Linked DNA regions of Bdellovibrio bacteriovorus. The main gene of each other region encodes a partner of the protein of the gene in region 2 in a complex. Links are inferred from orthologs where the notes say so. Each region holds a gene or a part of one and is shown on either strand. Other genes may lie near its edges. The genes, in order: tsaB and tsaD.

The links.
Region 1: the proteins of tsaD (region 2) and tsaB are in contact, whole or in part, in a solved structure (PDB 4WQ4), measured with the Escherichia coli proteins. The link is inferred for Bdellovibrio bacteriovorus from one-to-one orthologs.

What each region holds. Positions count from the first base shown.
Region 1 is NZ_LUKE01000001.1:1,234,623-1,237,943, reverse strand. Bases 302-3,300 are described here. They hold tsaB (tRNA (adenosine(37)-N6)-threonylcarbamoyltransferase complex dimerization subunit type 1 TsaB), read right to left. Parts: upstream 2,154-3,300; coding sequence 1,449-2,153; downstream 302-1,448. Other genes in these bases: rseP (RIP metalloprotease RseP), read right to left, coding at 2,150-3,300; AZI86_RS06005 (P-loop NTPase), read right to left, coding at 460-1,434; AZI86_RS06010 (helix-turn-helix domain-containing protein), read right to left, coding at 302-452. Outside these bases: more of AZI86_RS06010, read right to left, coding at 1-301; more of rseP, read right to left, coding at 3,301-3,321. UniProt on the Escherichia coli protein: Required for the formation of a threonylcarbamoyl group on adenosine at position 37 (t(6)A37) in tRNAs that read codons beginning with adenine.
Region 2 is NZ_LUKE01000001.1:1,958,417-1,961,730, reverse strand. Bases 260-3,251 are described here. They hold tsaD (tRNA (adenosine(37)-N6)-threonylcarbamoyltransferase complex transferase subunit TsaD), read right to left. Parts: upstream 2,277-3,251; coding sequence 1,242-2,276; downstream 260-1,241. Other genes in these bases: AZI86_RS09550 (DUF4398 domain-containing protein), read right to left, coding at 2,963-3,251; AZI86_RS09555 (tetratricopeptide repeat protein), read right to left, coding at 2,283-2,966; rsmA (16S rRNA (adenine(1518)-N(6)/adenine(1519)-N(6))-dimethyltransferase RsmA), read right to left, coding at 421-1,245; smpB (SsrA-binding protein SmpB), read right to left, coding at 260-424. Outside these bases: AZI86_RS09575 (hypothetical protein), read left to right, coding at 1-21; more of smpB, read right to left, coding at 1-259; more of AZI86_RS09550, read right to left, coding at 3,252-3,274; peptidoglycan-associated lipoprotein Pal, read right to left, coding at 3,298-3,314.

The DNA.
Region 1 (3,321 bases), 720 kb from region 2 along the record:
TCACTCATGCGTTGGGTAGAGATTTGTTTGTATTCGCGAACTTTCTTAAGCCATTCGCCGTTCCAATCTTCACGAGAGGCCATTTCTTTTTCAAAGGCTTCATCTTTCTTGTAAGGTGCGGCTGCGGTTTTTTCAGGCTTAGGTTCGGGAAAAGCTTGTTTGCTTGCTTCGACGATAGAAGCGTAAGTCAGGTCATTCAATGAAGCACGACCACTTAACAAACGTTGATCATAAATATTACGCAGAATTTTATTTCCAAGAACTTGATAGGCTTCTTCGATCACACTTAAAAGCTCGCGGGCTTCGTGTTCAGAGAAAATAGTATAGATCGCCGGATTTTCGCCAGAATAAGTGACACGCGCGCGCTCATAGGCTGTCGTCACCTCATGTTGAGGAGCATTGGCAGCTAATTCCAGGACTTCGTAATAGTTATATCGAGACGTCGCTTGCATCGTAGTTCTATACTACGGCGCGAAGCTCTTCAGGATCAATAAGTTGTTTGCATGTTCCTAAAAATTGTCCCGCAAGAGCCGTGAACGGTTGGGCTTCTAAGACGTGTTCTCTCGCACGCACTGACTGCCACACCGCATTGTCGTATTCGATGGCGCCAGCATAATCAATACTAAGGTCGTAGTACTTATTGCAGACGCTCTTTACCGAATGACCCAAGTCAATGTTGGTTTGGCTGCGAGCCGAGTTCATGATCAAACGAACGGGGCGGCTTGAAAGAGCTTCAAAGAAGTCATAGTTCAAGCCCGTTTGCTCTTTGAGGTACGAGCGGAATGAAAAAGGCTTTTCCAAAGTTCTTTGACGGTGATTTCTTAAAGTGGAAATCATTTGTCCAAAGGCATCCGGAGTCGCATTTTCTTTGAGTGAATGACAAACGAAAGCTTCGATAAAGCGATAAGTTTTTTCTAAGCTTGTCGGTTCTGGAGTAGTAACTAGGAATTTTTCGTCCGCGGCTTTAAAAAGTTCCAAGTGTGCTTCCAAAGCGCCGGCCCCTAAATCGACGATGACATAGTCAGCGCGCAATTTTTTGATTTCCGGCAGAAGAGTATGAATTTGCGAAAACGAGAAATCAGTCGGTGTCCAAGAATCCCAGAAGCCTTGGATATAGGACATGCGTGGCATGTGGGTCGGGATGACAAGTTCTTGAAGAGATTTAACGCCTTCAAAGAAATGGCGAATGTTCATATGTGAAGGATTCAACCCCAACGAAGTATGAATGTTGGCACCGCTTAAATCTAAATCAAGAATTACCACCGAGTGACCTAGCTTAGAAAGTGTAATACCAAGCGAGGAAGACACGAACGTTTTACCAACGCCACCTTTACCAGAGCCGACCACCCACAATTTTGGGACACCTGCAGCGCTTGCTGAGGTTGATTGTTTCTCGATTGAATCTAGATACATTTTGTGAAGATCGCGTTCCATGGTGCAGCCCTTATTTACTTCAGCGGAGAGATTAAAATTCCTTTTTTTGTCTCTTCGGCTTCAGATGCGCGAATATAAAGGGGAATAAACGATTTCCAGTCTAAAGTTAGTCCCTTAAGGCCACGGGCTTCCGCCATCAGACCCAAAGTTTTTGCCAAGGGATGATCGGGCAGATCGGTTTGGCGATGCAATTTTTGACGAAGTTCATCGGGAAAATACTCTTGATAAGCGTCCCAACCATCGCCAACAACGACGCAATCTTCTTGGATATAGTCCTTCAAATTGCGAACGGGAATGGCTTCAGGACCCTTCAAATACGTCGGTTCTTCACCGCTGACGTCAAAGATTCCGATGTACACCATATTCTTGTAAGCATTGATCATGCTTACAACTTTTTTGGACTGAGGCTTGGCTTGAGCCGCCATCAGCATCAGCGAATCAATGGTGACTAAAGGTTTGTTATAGCTGTAAGAAAAAGTTTTTCCGGCATTAGCGGCAACGCGAATTCCCGTAAAACTGCCTGGACCTTGGCCTATGGCAAAAAGATCAATGTCTTCAAGGGTCAATCCGGCTTTGGCTAGACAAAAGTCGACAAACGGATTGATGTTCTCGCTATGAGTTTTTTGTCGCAAAGAAGTTTCTTCTGCGACAACTTTTCCATCAATAATGAGGGCTGCGCCCCCAACAAGCGTACTTGTTTCTAATGCAAGAACCTTCATAAACCAAGAAGTCGGGTGAAATCATTAAACAGAGCAAAAATCATTAAACTCATAAGAATTGCTAAACCCACTTGTTGAGCCATTTCCATTTTGCGTAAGCTTAGCGGGGCTCCTTTGACCATTTCGATGACGTAAAATACTAAGTGTCCGCCGTCAAGAACAGGAATCGGCAAAAGATTTAGAACAAAAAGATTCACGGAAATAATTGCCATCATCTGTAAGAACGGATTAATGCCGATCTTGAAGGTTTCGCTGGCCGCTTGACCGATAGAGATCACGCCACCTACATTTTTTGGAGAGATTTGTCCTTGGAATAAGCGAACAAAGCTCATCACCGTCATGACGGATACTTCCCAAGTTTTTTGCACTCCGCGCACTAACGCTGCACCGATTCCATCGGCATACACGGTCATTGTTTCTGAAGGAGCAATATTAACAATCGGAGCGATACCGATGGTGTAACGTTTTTCTTCCACTCCGGTTGGCAGCATTTGTTTGGTCATCTTAGGGGTGATCTCAAGATCAATATTTTTGCCATCGCGTAAAACCGTGATCTTTGCCGGATTTTTTCCGTCTGAAGTTTTAATGCTATTGATGACGTCTTCCCATTTCGCTAACGGCGCTCCGTTAATTGCTAACAAGCGGTCCCCGGCAAGCAACCCCGCAGCCTGTGCCGGAGAATCGTCCATCACTTTGCTTAGGTAAAGCTCGGAACTTTCTAGGCCCAAGTTTTTAAGTGAATAACTTGGAATGCTAGATAAAGCCGCCATAGTCACTGTCATCGGTTTATTCGAGGGCTCGTTTTCGCGCTTGCCCATAACCTCAAGGCTGAGAGGTTCTTTGGCGTTTTGAGCGGCAAGAACGGCATCAAGTTGACGCCAGAAAGTGACTTTCTGTCCGTTGATCGAGGTGATAGTGTCACCAGTTTTCATTCCTAAAGCCTTTAACGGCGAAGAATCCAGGACACCTATAGTCGTTCCCAACGAATACGGATTCAGACCTTCAATATTAGCAACGTAATCATAACTGCTTAAGGGATTTTGACTTGGTTCGGCTTTAGCCGTCATAGAAACTTTGGAAGTTTCTGTGCCATTTTCCCTTTGCACTTGAACGTCCAAGAGGAGGTCTTGTTTTTCTTTTAACGAAAGGCTGCGTTGAATATCTTCCC
Region 2 (3,314 bases):
CAGAAACGTCGCGTTTCTTAATCGCCTCACGTTTGTCGTGAGTTTTTTTACCCTTCACCAAAGCAATTTCTAATTTCGCGCGTCCCTGTTTAAAATAAATTTTTAGAGGCACGCACGAATAACCTTTTTCACGAAGAGCCCCGTAAATTTCATCAAGCTCTTTGCGATTTAATAACAGCTTTCTTAAGCGTTCCGGCACGTGATTATTATAACTAGAAGCTTTGTATTCGGCGATGTGGGCATTTTGCAAAAAAGCTTCATCCCCGCGAAAGGCGATATAGGAATCTTTCAACACAACATCTTTGGCACGAAGCGATTTCACCTCACTGCCCGTCAGCACCAACCCTGCTTCGAAGGTTTCAACGATCGTGTAATCGAATCGTGCTTTTTTGTTTTCTTGAATGATCAAGATGTTGCTCATTATTCAAACCCGAATTTCTTATAAAGCTCTACAAACTGTGGAGGGCTGAGCTCTTCCGCGCGGACGGTTTCTTTAAAGCCCATGTCGGCCAGCCAACCAACCATTTGTTCTTCAGTTAGCTGCTTTTGCTTTAAAAGACCAGATAAATTTGATTTCAGAAGCTTTCGTCTTTGGGCAAAGGCGGTTTTAACAAAGGTTAAGAACTGCGGACGCTTTTTAATCTCTGTCGGGATTCTTGAAAACGATAAAACTCGGCTAGCCACACGCGGAGGGGGTTTAAAATCACCGGGCCCGGCTTCGCTGACTAAAGCGGTATTCCAGAAAGTTTGTGCGATCACACTCAGTAACCCGTAATGCTCCGACTTTGCAGGCCCGCGGATTCTTTGCGCCACTTCTTTTTGGAACATCAAAACCATGTGCTCAATACCGTAATCTTCCATCGAACGATCAATCACGATGCTTGATGAAATCTGATACGGCAGATTACTGACAAAAACCGTTTTTTTATCAGAATAAAACTGATTCCAATCGAGCTTTAAAGCATCTTCTTCTAAAACCGGCAAACCCTTACCACGCCAGTATTCGGCAATCACGTGATCTAGTTCAATCACGGTCAAAGGCACATTCATTTGTTGCAAGAAATAAGTCAAAGCCCCAGGGCCTGGCCCCACTTCGATTAAAACTTCGGGCTTAAATTCTTTGACTTGATTGATGATCTTTTCAATCACCGTATCGCTGACTAAGAAATTTTGACCCAAAGATTTTTTGGCTAAAATTCCTAATTCGTCTAAGGCTTGCGCTAAACGCTTGCTGGATTCGCTCATTTAAAGTCCGTCGTCAATGCTTGCGGTGAAGGACCTAAATCCATCGCCGAAGTTTCCCCTTGGGCCATTCTTAATACACCGGCGTAACCAATCATAGCCGCATTGTCGGTGCAATAACGAATCGGCGGCACAACCAGGGTCAAACCTTTTTCGGCCGCCCATTTTTCCGCCCGCGCACGCAAGCGAGAATTCGCACTGACTCCACCGGTCAAGATCACACGCTTAGCGCGATACACTTTAGCGGCTCGGTCCAACTTGGCAATAAGAACATCGACGATGGCTTCTTGAAAAGAGGCGCATAAGTCTGGCAACTGTTCTTGCACCAATTCTGGACCCAACTGCTCAAGCATTCTTTGGCCTGAGGCTTTAAGACCTGAAAAACTCATATCGAAAGTGTCGTCATGAATCATGCTGCGAGGAAATTCAAAGGCTTCCGGGTTTCCGGTTTTTGCTAATTGATCTACGCGCACACCACCTGGAAAACCAAGGCCTGCCATTTTAGCAAACTTATCAAAGCATTCCCCGGCAGCGTCGTCTCTTGTCGCCCCTAACACTTTGTAATCACCTAAACCTTTAATTTGATAAAGACTGGTGTGCCCCCCACTGATCGCTAAGCCTACATACGGATAACCAAAATCTTCCGGAGGAGAATACTGACTGTCTTTTAAAAATGGCGCCAGCAAATGGCCTTCAAGATGATTCACACCTAAGAAAGGAATTTTTTTAGCTTGCGAAAGTGATTTAGCAGTCACCAAACCCACAATCAAAGCCCCGATCAAACCCGGGCGATTCGTGACCGCAATCCCGTGAATATCTGACCAAGACATGCCGGCTTTTTTAAAGGCTTCTTCAATTAAAGGGATCAACGCAATGGAATGATTTCTTGCCGCGATTTCGGGAACAATGCCCCCGTAAAGTTCATGTTCTAAATCTTGAGAGGCCGCAACCACCGAATGCACCCAGCCACTGCGATCCACGATCGCAACGGAAGTGTCATCACAGCTGGTTTCAATGGCGAGAACTCTTTCAATCACTGATTATTTCTTACCTACGCTTTTTAGGCGGATACGAGCACGACGAGCTTCTTCAGATTTTGGGAACTTGGCTACGACTTCATCGTAAAAAGTTTTAGCTTCGTCTTTCATGCCCAACTCTTGGAATGCGACTCCGATTTTGTAAGTGGAATCTGCAAACTTTTTCCCTTTCGGGTATTCATCACGATATTTTTGGTATTGCAAGATGGCTTGTTTCCAATCCTTCTTTTCAAAGGCTTCCTCACCTTGCTCATGGAAATCTTTACGTGCTGCTTGTGCTGCTTTTGCGGCTTGCTGACCTTGGGCGGCCATTTTTTCCGCTTTCAAACCTTGGACTTCGGCATTCAAAGCTAAAAGATCACGCTCTAACTTGCCCATCGCTTCTTGCAAAATGGCAACGCGCTGACCGACTTCCATATTTTGTTGTTGTGAATTTTTAAGTGCGTTTTCCATGCCCGCACTGCCTTTACCGACATTGTTTTCCACCACATCCACGCGGCCATTTAATTCACGGATTTGAGATTCCAGATCAGAAAAGCGATTGCCGACGTCCGCATTGGATCTTTGCAAAGTCACCACCTGCTGTTGCATGGTACTGCGTTGTTCACCTTCTTTAACTTCGTTGCGAGTTTTTAAGCAACCCGTCATAAAAAGAACTACAGCTGATAGCAAGATCACTAACTTCATAATACGTCTCCCGTTCTTTGACGGATTAGTCGCGCCGAATTTTCTGCCTTTTCCGCAGCCATACGCGCTCTTACAAATTGTTCTTTAGCTTTTTGGAAATCGCGATCTTCGTAATAGATGCGACCTTTGCGGTAAGCTTCTTCAGCTTGATGCCAGTATCCTGGGGAATGGCGAGCCGCCTGAACAGAACGAGCCGCCTCAACGGCAGCTCGTGCTAAGGAATAATCCTCAATAGGTGCCGGTACAGTCTGACAGCTGACAATCACCGAGAGTAAAATCGCTCCGAGAGTTGGCTGTAAGAATCTCATCCACACCTTTCTGGCTTAAAAGACTACTGAGCAGGTACGA